Regions from separate parts of the Pantoea sp. X-Soil-ISGK-259 genome, predicted to be linked through region 4. Evidence: predicted binding sites of a transcription regulator. Region 4 holds the regulator's gene; each other region holds the start of a gene.

Evidence for each region. The regulator PurR, encoded in region 4, represses purine synthesis genes. The targets are predictions, from matches to a motif close to CANGCAAACGTTTGCNTG.
Region 1: a site for PurR is predicted at 3,500-3,517, ahead of tusA (sulfurtransferase TusA). Genes of this name have one in related genera too.
Region 2: a site for PurR is predicted at 3,210-3,227, ahead of AC6I77_RS18945 (nucleobase:cation symporter-2 family protein). Genes of this name have one in related genera too.
Region 3: a site for PurR is predicted at 2,947-2,964, ahead of purH (bifunctional phosphoribosylaminoimidazolecarboxamide formyltransferase/IMP cyclohydrolase). Genes of this name have one in related genera too.

The regions. Positions count from the first base shown of each region.
Region 1 covers NZ_AP035986.1:3,759,009-3,764,149, reverse strand. Annotated here, with positions in the region: gene iolG (bifunctional inositol 2-dehydrogenase/D-chiro-inositol 1-dehydrogenase) at 1-834, shown strand, start outside; gene iolE (myo-inosose-2 dehydratase) at 882-1,778, shown strand; gene AC6I77_RS17960 (DcrB family lipoprotein) at 1,828-2,382, opposite strand; gene AC6I77_RS17955 (7-cyano-7-deazaguanine/7-aminomethyl-7-deazaguanine transporter) at 2,705-3,370, opposite strand; gene tusA (sulfurtransferase TusA) at 3,575-3,826, shown strand; gene AC6I77_RS17945 (zinc/cadmium/mercury/lead-transporting ATPase) at 3,880-5,141, opposite strand, start outside.
Region 2 covers NZ_AP035986.1:3,971,308-3,976,448, forward strand. Annotated here, with positions in the region: gene spoT (bifunctional GTP diphosphokinase/guanosine-3',5'-bis pyrophosphate 3'-pyrophosphohydrolase) at 1-398, shown strand, start outside; gene trmH (tRNA (guanosine(18)-2'-O)-methyltransferase TrmH) at 401-1,099, shown strand; gene recG (ATP-dependent DNA helicase RecG) at 1,096-3,174, shown strand; gene AC6I77_RS18945 (nucleobase:cation symporter-2 family protein) at 3,279-4,652, shown strand; gene AC6I77_RS18950 (AsmA family protein) at 4,771-5,141, shown strand, end outside.
Region 3 covers NZ_AP035986.1:249,727-254,867, forward strand. Annotated here, with positions in the region: gene purD (phosphoribosylamine--glycine ligase) at 1-1,191, opposite strand, end outside; gene purH (bifunctional phosphoribosylaminoimidazolecarboxamide formyltransferase/IMP cyclohydrolase) at 1,211-2,800, opposite strand; rRNA gene AC6I77_RS01145 (16S ribosomal RNA) at 3,433-4,975, shown strand; tRNA gene AC6I77_RS01150 (tRNA-Glu) at 5,062-5,137, shown strand.
Region 4 covers NZ_AP035986.1:1,763,968-1,769,108, reverse strand. Annotated here, with positions in the region: gene rnt (ribonuclease T) at 1-310, shown strand, start outside; gene AC6I77_RS08225 (Grx4 family monothiol glutaredoxin) at 354-689, opposite strand; gene AC6I77_RS08220 (C40 family peptidase) at 1,054-1,863, shown strand; gene cydH (cytochrome bd-I oxidase subunit CydH) at 1,907-1,996, opposite strand; gene purR (HTH-type transcriptional repressor PurR) at 2,278-3,303, shown strand; gene punR (DNA-binding transcriptional activator PunR) at 3,300-4,205, opposite strand; gene punC (purine nucleoside transporter PunC) at 4,313-5,141, shown strand, end outside.

The DNA of each region.
Region 1 (5,141 bases), 2.0 Mb from region 4:
GATGTGATTCAGTCACCGAATGTTGATGCGGTGCTGGTCACCTCATGGGATCCAACCCATGAAGAGTTCACCTTAGCGGCGATTGCCGCCGGTAAACCGGTGTTCTGTGAGAAGCCGCTGGCGATGAGCGCCGAGGGCTGCCGCCGGGTGGTGGATGCAGAGATTCAGGCCGGTAAACGCCTGGTGCAGGTCGGCTTTATGCGTCCTTACGATGCGGGCTATCGCGCCCTGAAAAAAGTGATTACCGATGGCGATATCGGTGAGCCGCTGATGCTGCACTGCGCGCACCGCAACCCGACCGTGCCAGAGAACTACACCACGCCGATGGCCATCACCAACACCCTCATCCACGAGCTGGATGTGCTGCGCTGGCTGACAAACGACGACTATAAAACCGTGCAGGTCATCTTCCCGCGCGTGACGTCGAAGTCGCATGGTCAGCTGAAAGATCCGCAGATCGTCCTGTTCGAAACCCACAAAGGGGTGCGTATCGACGTTGAGATTTTTGTTAACTGCGCTTACGGCTATGACATTCAGTGTGAAGTGGTCGGTGAAGAGGGGATTGCTCGTCTGCCGGAGCCTTCATCAGTACAGCTGCGCAAAGATGCGCGCCTGTCGAACACCATTCTGGTGGACTGGAAAGATCGCTTTATCGAAGCGTATGACGTTGAGCTGCAGGCGTTTATCAACGACATCAAAGCGGGCCAGCTTACCGGACCTTCTGCATGGGATGGCTTTGCCGCCTCCGTGGCCGCCGATGCCTGTATCAAAGCGCAGAACAGTGGTGCGATTGAGCCGGTAGAGATGCCGCCACGTCCTGCTTTCTATAACTGATTCAGCTGTCTATGCGGCCTGGCCGCTCTCCGCCTGGGAATGAGAAAATGAACAAAGAGAACGTAAAACTGGCTATCGCGCCGATCGGCTGGACCAATGATGACATGCCGGATCTCGGCAGTGAAAATACTTTCCAGCAGACCGTGAGCGAGATGGCGCTGGCTGGCTTTACCGGCAGCGAAGTGGGCAGCAAATACCCGCGCGATCCGGCGATTCTGAAACCGATGCTCGACATTCGCGGCATCCAGATCTGCAACGCCTGGTTCAGCACCTTTTTCGCCAACGGTGACAAAGAGAAAACCATCGAACAGTTCATCGAGCACATGAACTTCCTGCATGCGATGGGCGCACGGGTAATTGGCTGTTCTGAGCAGAGTAAAAGTATTCAGGGCACCGGGCTTGCGGTGTTTGAAGAGAAAGCGATTTTCAGCGATGAAGAGTGGCAGTTAACGGCAGAAGGCTACAACGAACTCGCCCGCATCGCAGCGGATAAAGGGATGCGCGTGACGCTGCATCACCACATGGGCACTGGCATTCAGACCACGGAAGAGATTGACCGGTTTATGGCGATGACTGACGAGCAGGTGGGTTTGCTCTATGACACTGGCCACGTTTACTACTCCGAAGGCTCTCAGCAGAAGATGCTGGCGGTACTGGAAAAATATCTGCCGCGCATCTTCCACGTTCATCTCAAGGATGTGCGTGATGAGGTGGTCGCTGAGGTGCGGGAGAATCATCTCTCATTCCTGGAAGGCGTGAAAAAGGGCACCTTTACCGTGCCTGGCGATGGCGTGATCGACTTCAAACCGGTGTTTAAAATTCTGGATGATTACGGCTACAAAGGCTGGATGGTGGTGGAAGCGGAGCAGGATCCGGCGCTGGCCAATCCTTTTGAATATGCCGTGAAAGCGCGGAAATATATCCGGGAAAATACAGGTTTATAATCTGCTCTGAATAAAGGCTGGCTTCCCCGTGGGAAGCCAGCCTTTTGTTTTACTTCAGCGTAATGCTTTTCACAATGTTGTCTGCATCGCTCTGCGCCTGCTGCTGATTATCGCCTGGCAGCGTAATCTGCAGTGTCACCAGCTTGCCATCGACTTTAGCCAGCACCACGGAAGACCATGAGGTCTGATTGTTGGCAGAAATCACCGTATCCAGCTGCTGTGCGGGCTGATCTTTCAGCGTCACAGATTTGTTCGACACCACCTGCAGCTGCGGGTCGCGGTTACGCTGCTGCTGTTCCATGCGCTTCGACAGCACATCCAGCCCATCACTGGTCGGGTCGCCGGCAATCACAATAATGGCGCGGGCACCGGTTTCATCTGCGTAAACGTGCATGTTCGTAGTCTGCGAACCCAGTTTACCGCTTTTATCTGACATGCCTGGTGGCAGTGAGAAGCTCAGTTTGCCATCCATCAGCGTGACAGTCTGTGCCGACTGACTGGCGCTGACGCCGTTGTCATTCGCCGCTTCATCTTTCTTCTGGTCACAGGCGGCTAAGCCCAATACCAGTAAACCCATTCCTACATATTTCACCAGATTGCGCATCAGAATCCCTTTTTAAGTTTCCAGTCAGGCAGTAATACAACAGGAATCAGGCTGCAAACGCAACCTGATGATTGTCAGAAGATCTTAGCGGGTAATGGCGGAAATGGTATGGGCTCTTAGCGCCTGGCCAATCAGACTATTTTTTTGTCATTCTGAACCTGGGCAGTGCTCACACAGGCTGCTTTAGCAACCTGAACGCCCGTCAGGGCGGCCCTGAAGGGGCGAGCGCAGCGAGTAATCCTCACGAACTACGTGTACTACGGATTGTTCCGCGCTGTCCGTGTCCAGACTGCCTGCAACAATAACGTCTGATAAACCCGGCTCAGCCGAAATTGACCTGGCGGGCGGTCTGGCGTTCCGCCAGACGCTTCAGCGCGGCGTTGAGGAGTACGCCGTAGGCGGGCAGGAAGAAGACCATGCAGATAAGCACTTTGAAGCTGTAATCCACCAGTGCAATCTCAACCCAGTGCTGCGCCATAAAGGCATCAGGACTTTTGTAGAAGGCGATGAAGAAGAAGGCCAGCGTATCGCTGATATTTCCCAGGAACATGGCACAGCCGGGTGCTATCCACCACTGTGGCAGACGACGCAGACGGTTGAATACATGAACGTCGAGGATCTGACCCAGCGCGTAAGCCATGAAGCTGGCGCAGGCGATACGGGCAACAAAGAGATTCATGACTTCCAGTGCCTGCCAGCCCTGCCATTCACCCTGATAAAACAGTGCCGAAACGCCGTAAGAGATAAACAGCGCCGGGATCATCACAGCCAGAATAATGCGTCGGGCCAGCGGTGCGCCAAAAATACGCACGGTGAGATCGGTCGCCAGGAAGATAAAGGGAAAGCTGAATGCACCCCAGGTGGTGTGGAAGCCAAAGACAGAAATTGGCAACTGAACCAGATAGTTACTTGATGTGATCACCAGCAGGTGAAACAGCGACAACCAGAAAAGCGCATGCATGCGCTGACGTGAAGAAAATGCGAGCATATTCAACCTTTTTAATGTTGGGGTGAGGGAACCCATTGCGGGACGCCGTTCGGGCAGCGCCTGGCAGTTTTATGAGCAAAAAGCGGCGGCATCTTACCGCGTTGTGCTTTTTATGCAATGGTTAATTTTAACGCAATCGTTATCGCCTTGCTTCACCGCCAGCACGCGCTAGAATAGGCGCCCTTTTGCTGAACTGAGTTGATTATGAGCGATGCTTTTTCCTCTGCCGATCATCAGCTGGATGCCCGTGGCCTGCGTTGCCCGGAGCCGGTGATGATGGTGCGCAAAACCGTACGCGGCCTGCAGGATGGCGAGACGTTGCTGATTATCGCCGACGATCCGGCGACGACGCGCGACATTCCCGGCTTCTGCCGCTTTATGGAACATGGCCTGCTGGCGCAGCAGACCGACACGCTGCCTTATCAATTTCTGATTCGTAAAGGCATGGCGGGTTAACGACAGCCGTTCGGGCCGTCGTTAACTTTACTCATCGATCAGAAGCCTCACACTCAGGCGCGACGACGCAGTAACCGCAAGGCGTTGGCAGTGACCAGCGCGGTCGCACCGGAATCTGCCAGCACCGCCAGCCACAGTCCGGTCAGGCCCATCAGGGTAGTGACCAGGAAAATCGCCTTCAGACCCAGCGCAATACCGATATTCTGGCGGATGATGCGCCGTGTCCGGCGTGCCAGCGCAATCATCGGGGCCAGATTGCTGAGCTGATTTCGCGTCAGGGCCGCATCGGCCGCTTCCAGCGCGACATCAGTGCCGCTACCCATGGCAATGCCCAGCGTCGCCGCTTTCATCGCCGGGGCGTCGTTAATACCATCTCCGACCATCGCCAGCGGCTGCTGCTGACTCAGTTCACGGATGGCCGCCACCTTATCGGCGGGCAGCAGGCTGGCGCGATAATCGATATCGAGCTGGCGGGCAATGGTTGCTGCGGCGCGAGGATTGTCACCCGTCAGCATCAGGCTCTCAATGCCCAGCTTTTTCAGCGCCTTTAACGCCTCCACGGCGTCGTCGCGCAGTTGATCGCGCAGGGCCAGCGCACCCAGCGCTTCGCCATCGCGCATCAGCACTACCAGCGTTTCACCTTCGGCTTCCTGTTGCGCTATCTGCGCATTTTGCTTCGGCGTCAGACCGGGAGCATGGCCTGGCGTCAGCAGCTGAATCTGCTGGCCTGAGACCTGCGCACGGATACCACGTCCGGCCTGCACCTGCTGATCCTGTGCGTCAGGAATCACCAGCTCACGCGCCTGCGCGGCCGCCACGATGGCGCTGGCCAGTGGATGGGTCGCACCCTGTTCCGCAGCGGCGCTCAGCGCCAGCATCTCTGATTCGCTGGCCTCGCCAAATCGCAGGATCTGCGTCAGTTGTGGCTTGCCCAGCGTCAGTGTGCCGGTTTTATCAAACGCCATTCTGCGCAGCGAACTCAGCCGCTCCAGCGCCGCACCGCCTTTAATCAGCGCGCCCTGTCGCGCCGCCGCCGCCAGCCCGGAGGTAATCGCGGCGGGCGTGGAGATCACCAGCGCACAGGGGCAGCCAATCAGCAGCAGCGTCAGACCTTTGTAGATCCACGGCTGCCAGTCGCCTGCGAAAAGCAGGGGCGGCACCACCATCACCAGCAGCGACAGCAGCATCACCAGTGGCGTATAGATGCGACTGAACTGATCGATAAAGCGTTCTACCGGCGCACGGTGCGTTTCCGCCTCCTCAATCAGCTGCAGGATACGGTCAATCGCGCTTTCACCCGGCTTCGACACCACTT
Region 2 (5,141 bases), 2.2 Mb from region 4:
CCAAATGCTGCCGACCGATTCCTGGTGACCCGATTGTTGCCCATGTCAGTCCTGGCAAAGGGCTGGTGGTGCATCATGAATCCTGCCGGAACATTCGTGGCTACCAGAAAGAGCCAGAAAAATTCATGCCGGTCGAGTGGGATAAAGTCACCGAGCAGGAGTTCGTAGCAGAAATCAAAGTCGACATGTTTAACCATCAGGGCGCGCTGGCTAATCTGACGGCGGCCATCAACACGGCGGGTTCGAATATTCAGAGCCTGAATACCGAAGAGCGTGATGGTCGCGTCTATAGCGCCTTTATCCGCCTCACCGCACGTGACCGCGTTCATCTGGCGAATATCATGCGTAAAATTCGCGTGATGCCGGATGTGATCAAAGTCCACCGTAACCGTAATTAGGCATGAACGATCAACGTTTTGCCCGGATTCAGGCGATGCTGGCACTGCGCCAGCACGACCTGACGGTCTGCATGGAGCAGGTGCATAAACCACACAATGTTTCAGCGGTGATCCGCACGGCCGACGCCGTTGGCATCCACGAAGTGCATGCCGTCTGGCCGAGCCAGCGGATGCGCACGCAGGCTTCCGCGTCTGCCGGCAGCAACAGCTGGGTGAAAGTGGTCACCCATCCCACCATCGGCGATGCCGTAAAACAGCTCAAACAGCAGAAGATGCAGGTTTTAGCGACCCATCTCTCCGCCGATGCGGTGGATTTTCGTGAGATCGATTATACCCTTCCCACCTGCATTCTGATGGGGCAGGAAAAAACCGGCATCACCGAAGAAGCGCTGGCGCTGGCTGATCGTCAGATCGTGATCCCCATGGTGGGTATGGTGCAGTCGCTGAATGTCTCGGTCGCCTGCGCGCTTATCCTCTATGAAGCCCAGCGACAGCGGCAGAACGCCGGTCTTTACCTGCGCGATTACAGCCTGCTGGACGAGGATGAGCAGCAACGCCTGCTGTTCGAAGGCGGATTCCCGGTGCTCGCGCGGGTCGCAAAGCAGAAAGGTCTACCCTATCCGCGCATCAATGCGCAGGGCGAAGTCGACGCCGATCCCAGCTGGTGGGCAACCATGCAGACGACCGGTAAAAGACGATGAAAGGCCGTCTGCTGGATGCCATTCCGCTCAGTACACTGACCGGCGTCGGTGCCAGCCAGGCAGCAAAACTGGCCAAAATTGACCTGCACACCGTTCAGGATCTCCTGCTTCATCTTCCGCTGCGCTACGAAGACCGCACCCAACTCTATGCTATCAATGATCTGCTTCCCGGTATCTGGGCCACAGTCGAAGGCGAAGTGCTGCACACAGATATCACTTTTGGTCGTCGCCGGATGATGGTGTGTCAGATCAGCGATGGCAGTGGCGTGCTGACAATGCGCTTCTTCAATTTTAATGCCGGGATGAAGAACAATCTGTCGCCGGGACGGCGTGTTACCGCTTATGGTGAAATTAAGCGCGGTCAGCGCGGCGCTGAGATTATTCATCCCGAGTACCGCATCCAGGGCGAGCAGAGCAATGTGACGCTGGAAGAGACCTTAACACCGGTTTATCCCACGACCGAAGGCATTCGACAGGCCACGCTGCGTAATCTCACTGACCAGGCACTGACGCTGCTGGAAAGCTGCCCGATTGCCGAGCTGTTGCCGAAAGAGTTAAGCGGCGGCTTAATCAGCCTGCCAGATGCGCTGCGCACACTGCATCGTCCGCCGCCCGATCTCCGGCTCAGCGAGCTGGAAAGTGGCCGTCATCCGGCACAACGCAGATTAATTCTTGAAGAGCTGCTGGCGCATAATCTCAGCATGCTGGCAGTGCGCGCAGGCGCTCAGCGCTATTACGCGTTACCGATGCCGCCGCGACACAATCTCAGTGACCAGCTGCTGGCCGCGCTGCCTTTCTCGCCGACCAATGCGCAAAAGCGCGTGGTGGCGGAGATAGAGAAAGATCTGGCCAATGATTTCCCGATGATGCGGCTGGTGCAGGGCGACGTCGGCTCGGGTAAGACACTGGTGGCTGCGCTCTCTGCGCTGAACGTTATCGCCCATGGCAAGCAGGTTGCGCTGATGGCACCGACCGAACTGCTGGCTGAACAGCACGCCAGTAACTTCCGCCAGTGGTTTGCGCCGCTGGGGATTGAAGTCGGCTGGCTGGCCGGAAAACAGAAAGGCAAAGCCCGCCAGGCACAGCAGGAGGCGATAGCCAGCGGTCAGGTGGCAATGGTCGTGGGCACACACGCTCTGTTTCAGGAGCAGGTGCAGTTCAATGGTCTGGCGCTGGTCATTATTGATGAGCAGCACCGCTTCGGCGTTCACCAGCGACTGGCCTTGTGGGAAAAAGGTGAGGAGCAGGGTTTCCATCCGCATCAGCTGATCATGACCGCCACACCGATACCGCGCACCCTGGCGATGACCGCGTATGCCGATCTCGATACCTCAACCATCGACGAACTGCCGCCGGGACGTACTCCGGTGACCACCGTGGCCATCCCCGATACGCGACGCGAGGAGATTGTGGCGCGGGTTGAGCATGCCTGCCGGGAGGGACGTCAGGCCTACTGGGTCTGCACGCTGGTTGAAGAGTCAGAGCTGCTGGAAGCACAGGCGGCAGAAGCCAGCTGGGAATCCCTGAAAACCGCGCTGCCCGACTTAAATATCGGACTGGTGCATGGCCGCATGAAACCCGCTGAAAAACAGGCGGTCATGCAGGCGTTTAAAGCGAATGAACTCCAGCTGCTGGTAGCGACGACCGTCATTGAGGTCGGCGTGGACGTGCCGAATGCCAGCCTGATGATTATCGAAAACCCTGAGCGGTTAGGGCTGGCACAGCTGCATCAGTTGCGAGGCCGTGTGGGTCGTGGTGCCGTGGCATCACACTGCGTACTGCTCTATAAAGCGCCGCTGAGCAAGACGGCGCAGAAGCGTTTACAGGTACTACGCGACAGTAATGACGGCTTTGTTATTGCCCAGTTCGATCTGGAGATTCGCGGACCGGGTGAACTGCTGGGCACACGTCAGACCGGCAACGCCGAATTTAAAGTGGCCGACCTGCTGCGCGATGCAGCGATGGTGCCCGAAGTTCAGCGTGTGGCGCGCCACATCCACCAGCACTATCCCGAGCAGGCCAGCGCCCTGATTGAACGCTGGCTGCCAGAGAACACCCGTTTTACCAACGTCTGAATGAGACCCCTTCAAGTCGGCTTTTATATCCACGCAGGGCAAACGATTGCTTTTGCCCGGCGGATGATTACAATCGCCACATTATTTTTTGGGAAGAACAGAAGATGTCCACCAATCCTCAGCCAGACCAGCCTTCCGCCACGCAAAGCGAACTGATTTATCGTCTTGAAGATCGTCCACCTCTGCCGCAAACGCTGTTTGCCGCTGGTCAGCATCTGCTGGCGATGTTTGTCGCGGTCATCACGCCCGCCATACTGATCTGTCAGGCGCTGGGCCTGCCCGCAGAAGATACCCGGCACGTTATCAGCATGTCGTTGTTTGCTTCAGGTGTGGCATCGCTGCTGCAAATCAAAACCTGGGGACCGGTGGGTTCGGGTCTGCTGTCGATTCAGGGAACCAGCTTTAACTTTGTGACGCCTTTGATCATGGGCGGGATGGCGCTTAAGAATGGCGGCGCTGACGTGCCCACCATGATGGCGGCGCTATTTGGCACGCTGATGGTGGCCTCCTGTACCGAAATGGTGCTGTCACGCGTATTGCATCTGGCTCGCCGGATTATCACGCCGCTGGTTTCCGGTATCGTGGTGATGATTATTGGGCTGTCGCTGATTCAGGTAGGACTGACTTCGATTGGCGGTGGTTTTAGCGCGATGAGTGACCATACCTTTGGCGCACCAAAGAATCTGATGCTGGCCGGTGCCGTGCTACTGGTGATCGTGCTGCTTAACCGGCAGAAAAACCCCTATTTGCGCGTCGCCTCCCTGGTGATTGCGATGGCCGTGGGCTATCTGCTGGCCTGGGCGATGGGCATGCTGCCGGCAGCGGGCATCCCTGCTGATCAGCCGCTGATCGTGGTGCCGACCCCGCTCTATTACGGGCTGGGCTTCGACTGGAATCTGCTCATCCCGCTGATGCTGGTGTTTATGGTGACCTCCCTGGAGACCATCGGCGATATCACAGCCACCTCGGATGTGTCGGAACAGCCGGTCAGCGGCCCGCTCTATATGAAGCGCCTGAAAGGCGGTGTGCTGGCGAATGGCCTCAACTCCTTTGTCTCCGCGCTGTTTAACACTTTCCCTAACTCCTGCTTCGGTCAGAACAACGGTGTGATTCAGTTGACCGGCGTGGCCAGCCGCTACGTGGGCTTTGTTGTCGCACTGATGCTGATCGTGCTGGGGCTGTTCCCGGCGGTCAGCGGTCTGGTGCAGATGATCCCTGAGCCGGTACTCGGCGGCGCAACCATTGTGATGTTCGGCACCATTGCCGCCTCAGGTGTTCGCATCGTGTCACGCGAGCCGCTTAATCGTCGCGCCATCATGATTATCGCGCTGTCGCTGGCGGTGGGTCTGGGCGTGTCTCAGCAGCCACTGATCCTGCAGTTTGCCCCCGACTGGCTGAAAACGCTGCTCTCTTCCGGCATTGCCGCAGGCGGTATTACCGCAATCGTGCTCAACCTGATTTTTCCGCCAGAGAAGTAAGGCCACAGGCAGGCTTCGGCCTGCCTGCTAATTATTCGGATTTACATCCAGGCTGTTGAGCTGTAACGGTAATTCAGGCATAACAACCTCTCACCGGATTTAACTCGGGAAGGATGCTATGAAATTTATTGGAAAGTTTTTCCTCACCTTACTTTTACTGCTGCTTTTTACCCTGGTCGTGATCTATGTACTGCTGCAGACACAGTGGGGTGCAGGCTGGTTTAGCCGTTGGGTGAGCGACAAAACCGAATGGCATCTCTCCCTGAGTAAAATTGAACACAATTTCTCTTCTCCCTCTCATATCATTCTGGATGACTTCAGCTTTGGTCACGATGGTCAGCCTGCGGTGCTGGTCGCGAAACGGGTTGATCTCGGCCTGGCGCTGATTCAGTTCAGCGATCCGCTGCATTTCAGCAGCCTTGAGCTGCGCGATGGGGAAGTGAATCTGGCTAATCTGGCGCAGGGCAGCACGCTGCCGATTCAGGCCGA
Region 3 (5,141 bases), 1.5 Mb from region 4:
TTGTGCGGCTGCTACGTCGTCGCCCAGCGCGGTGACACACAGCACGCGGCCACCGTTGGTCAGCACCCGATCTTCTTCCAGACGTGTTCCGGCGTGGAATACCTTACCGTCAGCCACTTCCTCCAGTGGCAGACCATGAATCTGGTCGCCCTGCGCATAATCACCCGGATAACCGCCTGCTGCCAGTACCACACCCAGCGCAGGTCGTGGATCCCATTGTGACGTTTTCTGATCCAGCTTACCGTCACAGGCAGCCCGGCAAAGATCGACCAGATCCGACTGCAGGCGCAGCATGATCGGCTGCGTCTCCGGATCGCCAAAGCGGCAGTTGAATTCGATCACTTTCGGCTGTCCGGTATGATCGATCATCAGGCCCGCATAAAGAAAACCGGTGTAGACGTTGCCTTCAGCGGCCATGCCACGCACGGTCGGCCAGATCACCTGATCCATCACGCGCTGGTGGATCTCATCGGTAACCACCGGCGCCGGGGAGTAGGCACCCATGCCGCCCGTGTTGGGACCGGTGTCGCCATCACCCACACGCTTGTGATCCTGGCTGGTGGCCATGGGCAGCACATGCTCGCCGTCCACCATCACGATGAAGCTGGCTTCTTCGCCCTCCAGAAACTCTTCAATCACAATGCGGTGTCCGGCATCACCAAAGGCATTACCGGCCAGCATATCCTGAACCGCATCCTCCGCTTCCTGCAGCGTCATCGCGACAATCACGCCTTTACCTGCGGCCAGGCCGTCGGCTTTTATAACGATTGGCGCGCCTTTCTCGCGCAGATATGCGAGAGCGGGCTCAACCTCGGTGAAGTTCTGGTATTCGGCACTCGGGATCTGATGACGTGACAGGAAATCTTTGGTGAAGGCTTTAGAACCTTCCAGCTGTGCAGCGGCCTGAGTCGGACCGAAGATAGCGAGGCCTGCCTTACGGAACGCATCGACCACGCCGATCACCAGCGGCGCTTCAGGTCCGACAATCGTCAGATCGATCTTTTCGCGCTGGGCAAATTCCAGCAGGGCGGGAACATCTGTCGCACTGATCGCAATATTCTGAAGCGCAGGCTCTAATGCGGTGCCCGCGTTACCCGGCGCGACAAACACCGTTTCCGCTAACGGCGACTGAGCCGCTTTCCAGGCCAGAGCATGTTCACGTCCGCCATTACCGATTACTAAAATTTTCATCTGTTACTCTCCAGAACAATTAATGGCGGAAGTGGCGCATGTCGGTGAAGATCATGGCAATGCCGTGCTCATCAGCCGCCGCAATCACTTCTTCATCACGGATGGAGCCGCCAGGCTGGATAACACAGCTCACGCCGGACGCCGCTGCAGCATCAATTCCATCACGGAACGGGAAGAAAGCATCTGACGCCATGGCGGATCCTTTTACTTCCAGACCTTCATCGGCTGCTTTGATACCTGCAATTTTAGCGGAGTAGACGCGGCTCATCTGCCCGGCACCTATACCAATTGTCATGTTGTCGCGCGCATAAACAATGGCATTGGACTTAACAAACTTCGCCACTTTCCAGCAGAACAGCGCATCACGCAGCTCCTGCCCGGTTGGCTGGCGTTTGCTGACCACGCGCAACTGGCTGGCATCCACCATACCGAGATCGCGATCCTGGACCAGCAGGCCACCATTGACGCGTTTGAAATCCAGTGCGGCAGTACGGTTTTGCCACTGACCACAGATCAGCACACGGACATTCTGTTTAGCCGCGGTAATTTTCAGCGCGGCTTCGGAAACGGCGGGTGCGATGATCACCTCAACAAACTGGCGGCTGATAATCGCCTGAGCCGTCGCTTCATCCAGCTCGCGGTTAAAGGCGATGATGCCGCCGAACGCGGAAGTTGGGTCGGTCTGATAAGCCCGCTCATAGGCTGCCAGCAGATCATCACCGGTTGCGACACCACAAGGGTTTGCATGCTTGACGATGACGCAGGCGGGTTCACTGAACTCTTTGACACACTCGAGTGCAGCATCGGTGTCAGCAATATTGTTATAGGAGAGTGCCTTGCCCTGAACCTGCTGCGCAGTGGCCACTGAGGCTTCACTGATATTCTCTTCTATATAGAAGGCTGCATCCTGATGGCTGTTTTCGCCGTAACGCATGTCCTGCTTCTTAATGAAGTTCAGATTCAGGGTACGCGGGAAACGGCCAGCGGGCTGATTGCGTTCACCGTGATAGGCGGGTACCAGGGTGCCGAAGTAGTTAGCGATCATGCTGTCATAAGCGGCGGTGTGTTCGAAGGCTTTGATTGCCAGATCGAAACGGGTCTCAAGCGTCAGTGCGTTCTCATGAGCGTCCATTTCAGCAATGATGGCATCGTAGTCGCCGCTGCTGACCACAATGGCGACATCTTTATGGTTCTTTGCAGCAGAGCGCACCATGGTCGGGCCACCGATGTCGATATTTTCCACTGCATCTTCCAGTGAACATCCTTCACGGGCGACAGTCTGTGCAAAGGGATAGAGGTTAACGACCACCATGTCGATTGGGCTGATGTCGTGCTGCGCCATGATGGCATCATCCTGGCCGCGACGACCTAAAATGCCGCCATGCACTTTCGGATGCAGGGTTTTGACGCGTCCATCCATCATTTCCGGGAAGCCGGTGTAGTCAGAGACTTCAGTGACAGCCAGACCCGCATCCGCCAGAAGGCGAGCTGTTCCACCTGTGGAGAGCAGCTCGACACCGCGACTTGAGAGCGCCTGAGCAAATTCGAGGATACCGGCTTTGTCAGAGACACTGAGCAATGCGCGGCGTACAGGACGAGGTTGTTGCATGGTGGTTTATCCCTTGGCTTTGTTTCGCGTATATAAGAGCGTTACGTCAGGCTTCATAGCGGTTTTCTCTTCTATATAGGAAGAAAAGATCAAAAACCTCAGGTAACGCCCCGAAAAGGGGTGTCCGGAATATTGCCCGGCATTGTAGCGAAAACGTTTGCGCGATGCTCGCCTAAATTCATATAGCCCGCTCTGTGTGGATAACATTGTGTGTAACTGCGTATAACAGCGGCTTTTGCTGTGGAATGCAGCGAACGCTCTCTTTTATGCAATTTATGGGTTGCGACTCTCCGACAACTCCCTATAATGCGCATCCATCAACACGGAACACCGGCAACGGGAAGCGGGTTGAGAGGCACAGGAGACTGCGCCGCCGGAGAAAAACTTCTGAAATAGAGGTTGACTCTGCAGGAGGAAAGCGTAATATACGCCACCTCGCGACAGGACGCTAACGCACTGTTCGCACTGCTCTTTAACAATTTATCAGACAATCTGTGTGGGCACTCGCAGGATTGATATCAGCGTCTCCGGACGCAACAAAATATCAAAGCCTCACGAGTGAACACATAATGAAATTCATTATGACGTTTTACAGATGAGCACCGCTTAACTTGTTTAAGCAAATCAAACTTAAATTGAAGAGTTTGATCATGGCTCAGATTGAACGCTGGCGGCAGGCCTAACACATGCAAGTCGGACGGTAGCACAGAGGAGCTTGCTCCTTGGGTGACGAGTGGCGGACGGGTGAGTAATGTCTGGGGATCTGCCCGATAGAGGGGGATAACCACTGGAAACGGTGGCTAATACCGCATAACGTCGCAAGACCAAAGAGGGGGACCTTCGGGCCTCTCACTATCGGATGAACCCAGATGGGATTAGCTAGTAGGCGGGGTAATGGCCCACCTAGGCGACGATCCCTAGCTGGTCTGAGAGGATGACCAGCCACACTGGAACTGAGACACGGTCCAGACTCCTACGGGAGGCAGCAGTGGGGAATATTGCACAATGGGCGCAAGCCTGATGCAGCCATGCCGCGTGTATGAAGAAGGCCTTCGGGTTGTAAAGTACTTTCAGCGGGGAGGAAGGCGATGTGGTTAATAACCGCATCGATTGACGTTACCCGCAGAAGAAGCACCGGCTAACTCCGTGCCAGCAGCCGCGGTAATACGGAGGGTGCAAGCGTTAATCGGAATTACTGGGCGTAAAGCGCACGCAGGCGGTCTGTTAAGTCAGATGTGAAATCCCCGGGCTTAACCTGGGAACTGCATTTGAAACTGGCAGGCTTGAGTCTTGTAGAGGGGGGTAGAATTCCAGGTGTAGCGGTGAAATGCGTAGAGATCTGGAGGAATACCGGTGGCGAAGGCGGCCCCCTGGACAAAGACTGACGCTCAGGTGCGAAAGCGTGGGGAGCAAACAGGATTAGATACCCTGGTAGTCCACGCCGTAAACGATGTCGACTTGGTGGTTGTTCCCTTGAGGAGTGGCTTCCGGAGCTAACGCGTTAAGTCGACCGCCTGGGGAGTACGGCCGCAAGGTTAAAACTCAAATGAATTGACGGGGGCCCGCACAAGCGGTGGAGCATGTGGTTTAATTCGATGCAACGCGAAGAACCTTACCTACTCTTGACATCCAGAGAACTTTCCAGAGATGGATTGGTGCCTTCGGGAACTCTGAGACAGGTGCTGCATGGCTGTCGTCAGCTCGTGTTGTGAAATGTTGGGTTAAGTCCCGCAACGAGCGCAACCCTTATCCTTTGTTGCCAGCGCGTGATGGCGGGAACTCAAAGGAGACTGCCGGTGATAAACCGGAGGAAGGTGGGGATGACGTCAAGTCATCATGGCCCTTACGAGTAGGGCTACACACGTGCTACAATGGCGCATACAAAGAGAAGCGACCTCGCGAGAGCAAGCGGACCTCACAAAGTGCGTCGTAGTCCGGATCGGAGTCTGCAACTCGACTCCGTGAAGTCGGAATCGCTAGTAATCGTGGATCAGAATGCCACGGTGAATACGTTCCCGGGCCTTGTACACACCGCCCGTCACACCATGGGAGTGGGTTGCAAAAGAAGTAGGTAGCTTAACCTTCGGGAGGGCGCTTACCACTTTGTGATTCATGACTGGGGTGAAGTCGTAACAAGGTAACCGTAGGGGAACCTGCGGTTGGATCACCTCCTTACCTGAAGATACCTTCCCGCGCAGTGTCCACACAGATTGTCTGATAGAAAATAACGAGCAAAGTGTCTTTCGAAGACAGACTTAATTGTCCCCTTCGTCTAGAGGCCCAGGACACCGCCCTTTCACGGCGGTAACAGGGGTTCGAATCCCCTAGGGGACGCCAAAGC
Region 4 (5,141 bases):
CAATGCCACTTTTGACCTGAACTTTATGTCAGCAGCGGCAGAGCGTGCCAGCCTGAAGCGCAATCCGTTTCACCCCTTTGCCACCTTTGACACCGCGGCACTCAGCGGACTGGTGCTGGGTCAGACGGTTCTGGCGAAAGCCTGTATTGCGGCGGGAATGGAGTTTGACAGTACCCAGGCGCATTCGGCGCTTTATGACACGCAGCAGACAGCAACACTGTTCTGCGAGCTGGTGAACCGCTGGAAACGCTTAGGCGGCTGGCCACTGCCTTTCGCGGAAGGCGATGCAGAAGCCAGTGCATCCGCATAAGGGAGGCTGCAATGGAAAAGGCCGACGTGATGTCGGCCTTTTTTTATTCTGCTTCTTTAAATTTTTCTGCAGTCTCTTTGATCAGCGTCTGCAGTTCACCACGCTGCAACATCTCAACGATGATGTCGCAGCCACCGACCAGCTCGCCATCAACCCACAGCTGCGGGAAGGTTGGCCAGTTAGCGAATTTCGGCATCTCGGCACGAATGTCCGGGTTCTGCAGAATATCCACGTAAGCAAAACGCTCACCACAGGCTGACAGCGCCTGTACCGCCTGTGCAGAGAAACCGCAGCTAGGCAGTTTCGGGGAACCTTTCATGTACAGCAGGATCGGATTTTCTGCGATCTGGCGCTGAATTTTTTCTACAGTACTCATAATTGCCTTCCTTAAATCGTGACTTCGTGTTTGTTTATTGTAGCGACTTCGCAGCGTGACTGAAAACGAGATTTTGTCCGCTACCGATTATACCGCCATCATTGTTAAGTCCTGCAGCGGGATGCACGACCCTCTGATTATTAACAGCGGGTAACAGTTTAATAATTCGTAATAATTTCGCTGATATAAGACGCTGAAAATGTTCATTTTCAGCGCGATTACGTGGGTTGCACAGATTAATATTAAAAGGCATTACAGTTTTTAAACGAACTGGACTAGAATGGCCTGGGCCCTGATCCTGGATCAGATTAATCTCAACTTTGTCGCGGTGCGTAGTGGCCCTGACAACTTAACTAATCAACGGACTATGCGTTTAATCATTACGCTTTTCATGCTGGCCATTGCGCAACTGTTTTTCAACGTCGCTGCTGCTTCGCCGCACACGCCGGTGAACGTCAGTACGCATAAAGCAGAAAAAAAGAGTGCGCGCGACGATGAACGCCGCAAACGTCGCCAGGTAAAAACGGTGACGAAAAAGACTCGCCTCAGCCCTGTTCAAAAACTTAAAACGAAAAAACAGAAAAAAGTCGAACTCACTGCCAAACAGACGCCTGCTAAGAAGACCTCGCTTAAAACCGCCCGTATAAGCAAAAGCCAGCAAAAGAACAAAGAGAAGAAACGCTATGGCCATCAGCGCCTGCTAAAAACCGCTGAGGTCACCACCAGCGAGCCGGGCACGATTAAAATGAGCAAATCCCACCGTCAGCGTTATCAGAAGGCTCGCGAAACCGCGATGACCAAACTGATGGGCCAGCTGGGTAAACCCTACCAGTGGGGCGGCACTTCGCCGCATACCGGCTTCGATTGCAGCGGCCTGGTCTGGTACGCCTATAAAGATCTGGTGAAGTTTAAGATTCCGCGTACCGCTAATGAGATGTATCACCTGCGTGACGCCGCACCCATCAAGCGTGAGTCGCTGGAGAAAGGCGATCTGGTCTTCTTCCGTATTAATGGTCGCGGTACAGCGGATCACGTTGGCGTGTACCTGGGAGATGGCAAGTTTATCCAGTCACCGCGTACCGGAAAAGACATTCAGATTAGCGCATTAGGGGAAGATTACTGGCAGCGTCATTACATTGGTGCCCGTCGTGTGATGACGCCGAAAACCATACGCTAACCAGAAAACAGTCGTAAAAAGCCGGGAGATTCCCGGCTTTTTTTTAGTGCAGAATGGCGGTAAAACTAAAGGCTACAATCATCAGCAGACAGCCCGCAGTCGTCATTAAAGCCAGTTTAAGATCGGTACTCATTGTTTGCTCCTTAGTCACACAATTTGTGGGGATATCGCATTTTCCCACAGGGCCCGGTAAAAATCTCGTTTTATCCGTTCAGCCTTGTTAGAATCCCGCCTTTGTTGCGCAACGCGCGCAATCCTGATTCCGTTTGCGCCGGTTTTCAGGCGTTTTATTTCCGCCAGCGGCCTGTAAACCGGCCAAAAACGCGGCATTTTTGCGGAAAAAACCCTGAGCAGACGCAAACGTTTAACACTACGCTTATCATAGAGTTAGATAAGCACTGGAGTCCGATTTTCATGGCAACAATTAAAGATGTGGCGAAACGCGCTGGCGTCTCAACGACGACGGTTTCGCACGTCATCAATAAAACCCGCTTTGTCGCAGAAGAGACGCGTAACGCGGTCTGGCAGGCGATAAAAGAACTGCACTATTCGCCAAGCGCCGTGGCGCGCAGCCTGAAAGTGAATCACACCAGAACGCTGGGCCTGCTGGCGACCTCCAGCGAAGCCCCCTATTTCGCAGAGATTATTGAAGCGATTGAGAATCACTGTTTTGACAAAGGCTATACGCTGATTCTGGGGAATTCGCATAACGATCTGCAAAAACAGCGCGCCTATCTCAGCATGATGGCGCAGAAGCGTGTCGATGGTCTGCTGGTGATGTGCTCAGAATATCCAGACGACCTGCTGCAGATGCTGGAAGAGAACCGTAACATCCCGATGGTGGTAATGGACTGGGGCGAATCGCGCGCCGACTTCACCGACACGGTTCTGGATAACGCGTTCCAGGGCGGCTATCTGGCAGGACGCTATCTGATTGAACGCGGTCACCGCGACATTGGTGCTATCCCCGGTCAGATGGAGCGTAATACCGGTGGCGGACGTCATGCCGGTTTCCTGAAGGCGCTGGAAGAAGCCAGCATTCAGCCGCGCGCCGAGTGGATTGTCCAGGGTGACTTTGAGCCGGAGTCGGGCTATCAGGCGATGCAGCAGATCCTGTCACAGAAACAGCGCCCGACGGCGGTGTTCTGCGGTGGTGATATCATGGCAATGGGTGCAATTTGCGCCGCCGACGAAATGGGTTTGCGCGTACCGCAGGATATTTCGGTGATCGGTTATGATAATGTGCGCAACGCCCGCTATTTCGCACCGGCCCTGACCACCGTGCATCAGCCTAAAGCTCAGTTAGGTGAAAAAGCGCTGGATATGCTGCTGGACCGCATCACCAGTAAGCGTGAAGTGTCACAGACGATTGAAGTACACCCTACGCTGATTGAGCGCCGCTCGGTGGCCGACGGTCCATTCCGCGACTATCGCCGTTAATCCTCGCTTAACCACTCCTGATTAAGCGTTTGCGCATCACCCAGGTAGCTGAGCAACCAGCCAGTCGCCGGTGATGCGCGATCCTCAGCCCAGCTGACACAGCAGGGACTGTCCGGAAACGCCACCGGCAGAGTCAGTTCAACCAGATCGCCGCTGTCGAGCAGTGGCCTGGCAAGATGACCGGGCACCATCGCCACACACAATCCCGCCTGCACGCACTCCAGCCCGGTTTGCCATTCCGGCACCACCAGCCTGCGCTGGTTATCCAGCGTCCATGTCATTCGGCGCGGCAGTGCGCGTGAAGTATCTTCCAGCACCAGTGACGGCCAGCTACGCAGCGTGTCGTCATCGATCTGGCTCGCCTGCGTCAGGGGATGATCGGGCGCGACCACGCAGCGCCAGTTGAGTGTGCCCATATCGCGAAACGCAAAACGTCCGCCCACCGGAATCGCCTGGGTGGCCCCAATGGCCACTTCTACCCGGCCATCGGCCAGCGCATCCCAGACGCCGTTAAAAACTTCATAACTGATGATCAGCTCCATGTCGGGGAAATGGCGATAGAAATCTTTAACCAGTTGCCGGGTGCGCTGAGGTTTAGCGATACGGTCAACCGCGATGCTGAGCTGACCGCGCCAGCCGTTGGCCAGCTGCTGACACTGTCGTCGTGTGGCTAGCATTTTTTTGATGACGCTGCGCCCTTCACGGACAAAATGCTCGCCTGCCGGAGTCAGTACCACTTCACGGTGCTGACGCTCAAACAGCGGCACCGCCAGCCAACTCTCCAGCTGCCGCACCGTGTAACTGATGGCAGAGGGCACCCGATGTAACTCCTGCGCAGCAGCGCTAAAGCTGCCGCCACGGGCGACTGCGTCAACCACTTCTAATGCATATTCTGACCACATAATCTGCCTTCAAAATTTTTAACAGCAAGCGGCAAATATTACCGTTTCACAGCAGCAAACGCACCTTTTACACTCTGCCGCGTTTATCCTGCAAAAATGAGAATGAGATGTTGTCGAATAAAGGATTTATGCCTTACCTTGCCCTGCTGAGCATGCTCGGCTTTTTAGCCACCGATATGTACCTGCCCGCCTTCGGCGCGATGCAGCAAACGTTTAACACCTCACCCGGCCTGATCAGCGCCAGTATGAGTCTTTTTCTGGGAGGCTTCGCTGTGGGTCAGCTCTTCTGGGGACCCCTTTCCGATCGCATTGGCCGTAAACCTGTGCTGCTGACCGGGCTGGCCATGTTTGGGATCGGTTGTGCAGGCATGCTGTGGGTCAATGATATCTATCTGATGCTGGCGCTACGTTTTGTTCAGGCGATTGGCGTCTGTGCTGCTGCCGTTAGCTGGCAGGCACTGGTCGTGGATCGCTACCCTGCCGCACGTGCCAACAAAGTTTTCGCCACCATTATGCCGCTGGTTGCACTCTCTCCGGCACTGGCCCCGTTGCTGGGCGCCTGGCTGATTGGTCATTTCCACTGGCGTTCAATCTTCCTGGTGCTGACCCTGATTGCGGTAGCGCTGATTCTGACCACGCTGCGTCTGCCCACTGTTCGCAAAGTCGCAGGTGAAAAAAAGGCACAGCCGGGTTTCTTTACCCTGCTCAAATCGCGGGTTTATAGCGGCAACGTGCTGATCTACTCAGCCTGTTCTGCCAGCTTCTTTGCCTGGCTGACGGGTTCGCCGTTTATTCTGGCAGATTTAGGTCTCTCGCCTGCCGACATCGGCCTGAGTTATGTGCCACAGACCCTCGCCTTTTTGATAGGTGGCTTCGGCTGTCGCGCCCTGCTCAACCGCTTTAACGGTTCACAGTTGCTGCCATGGTTACTGGGTA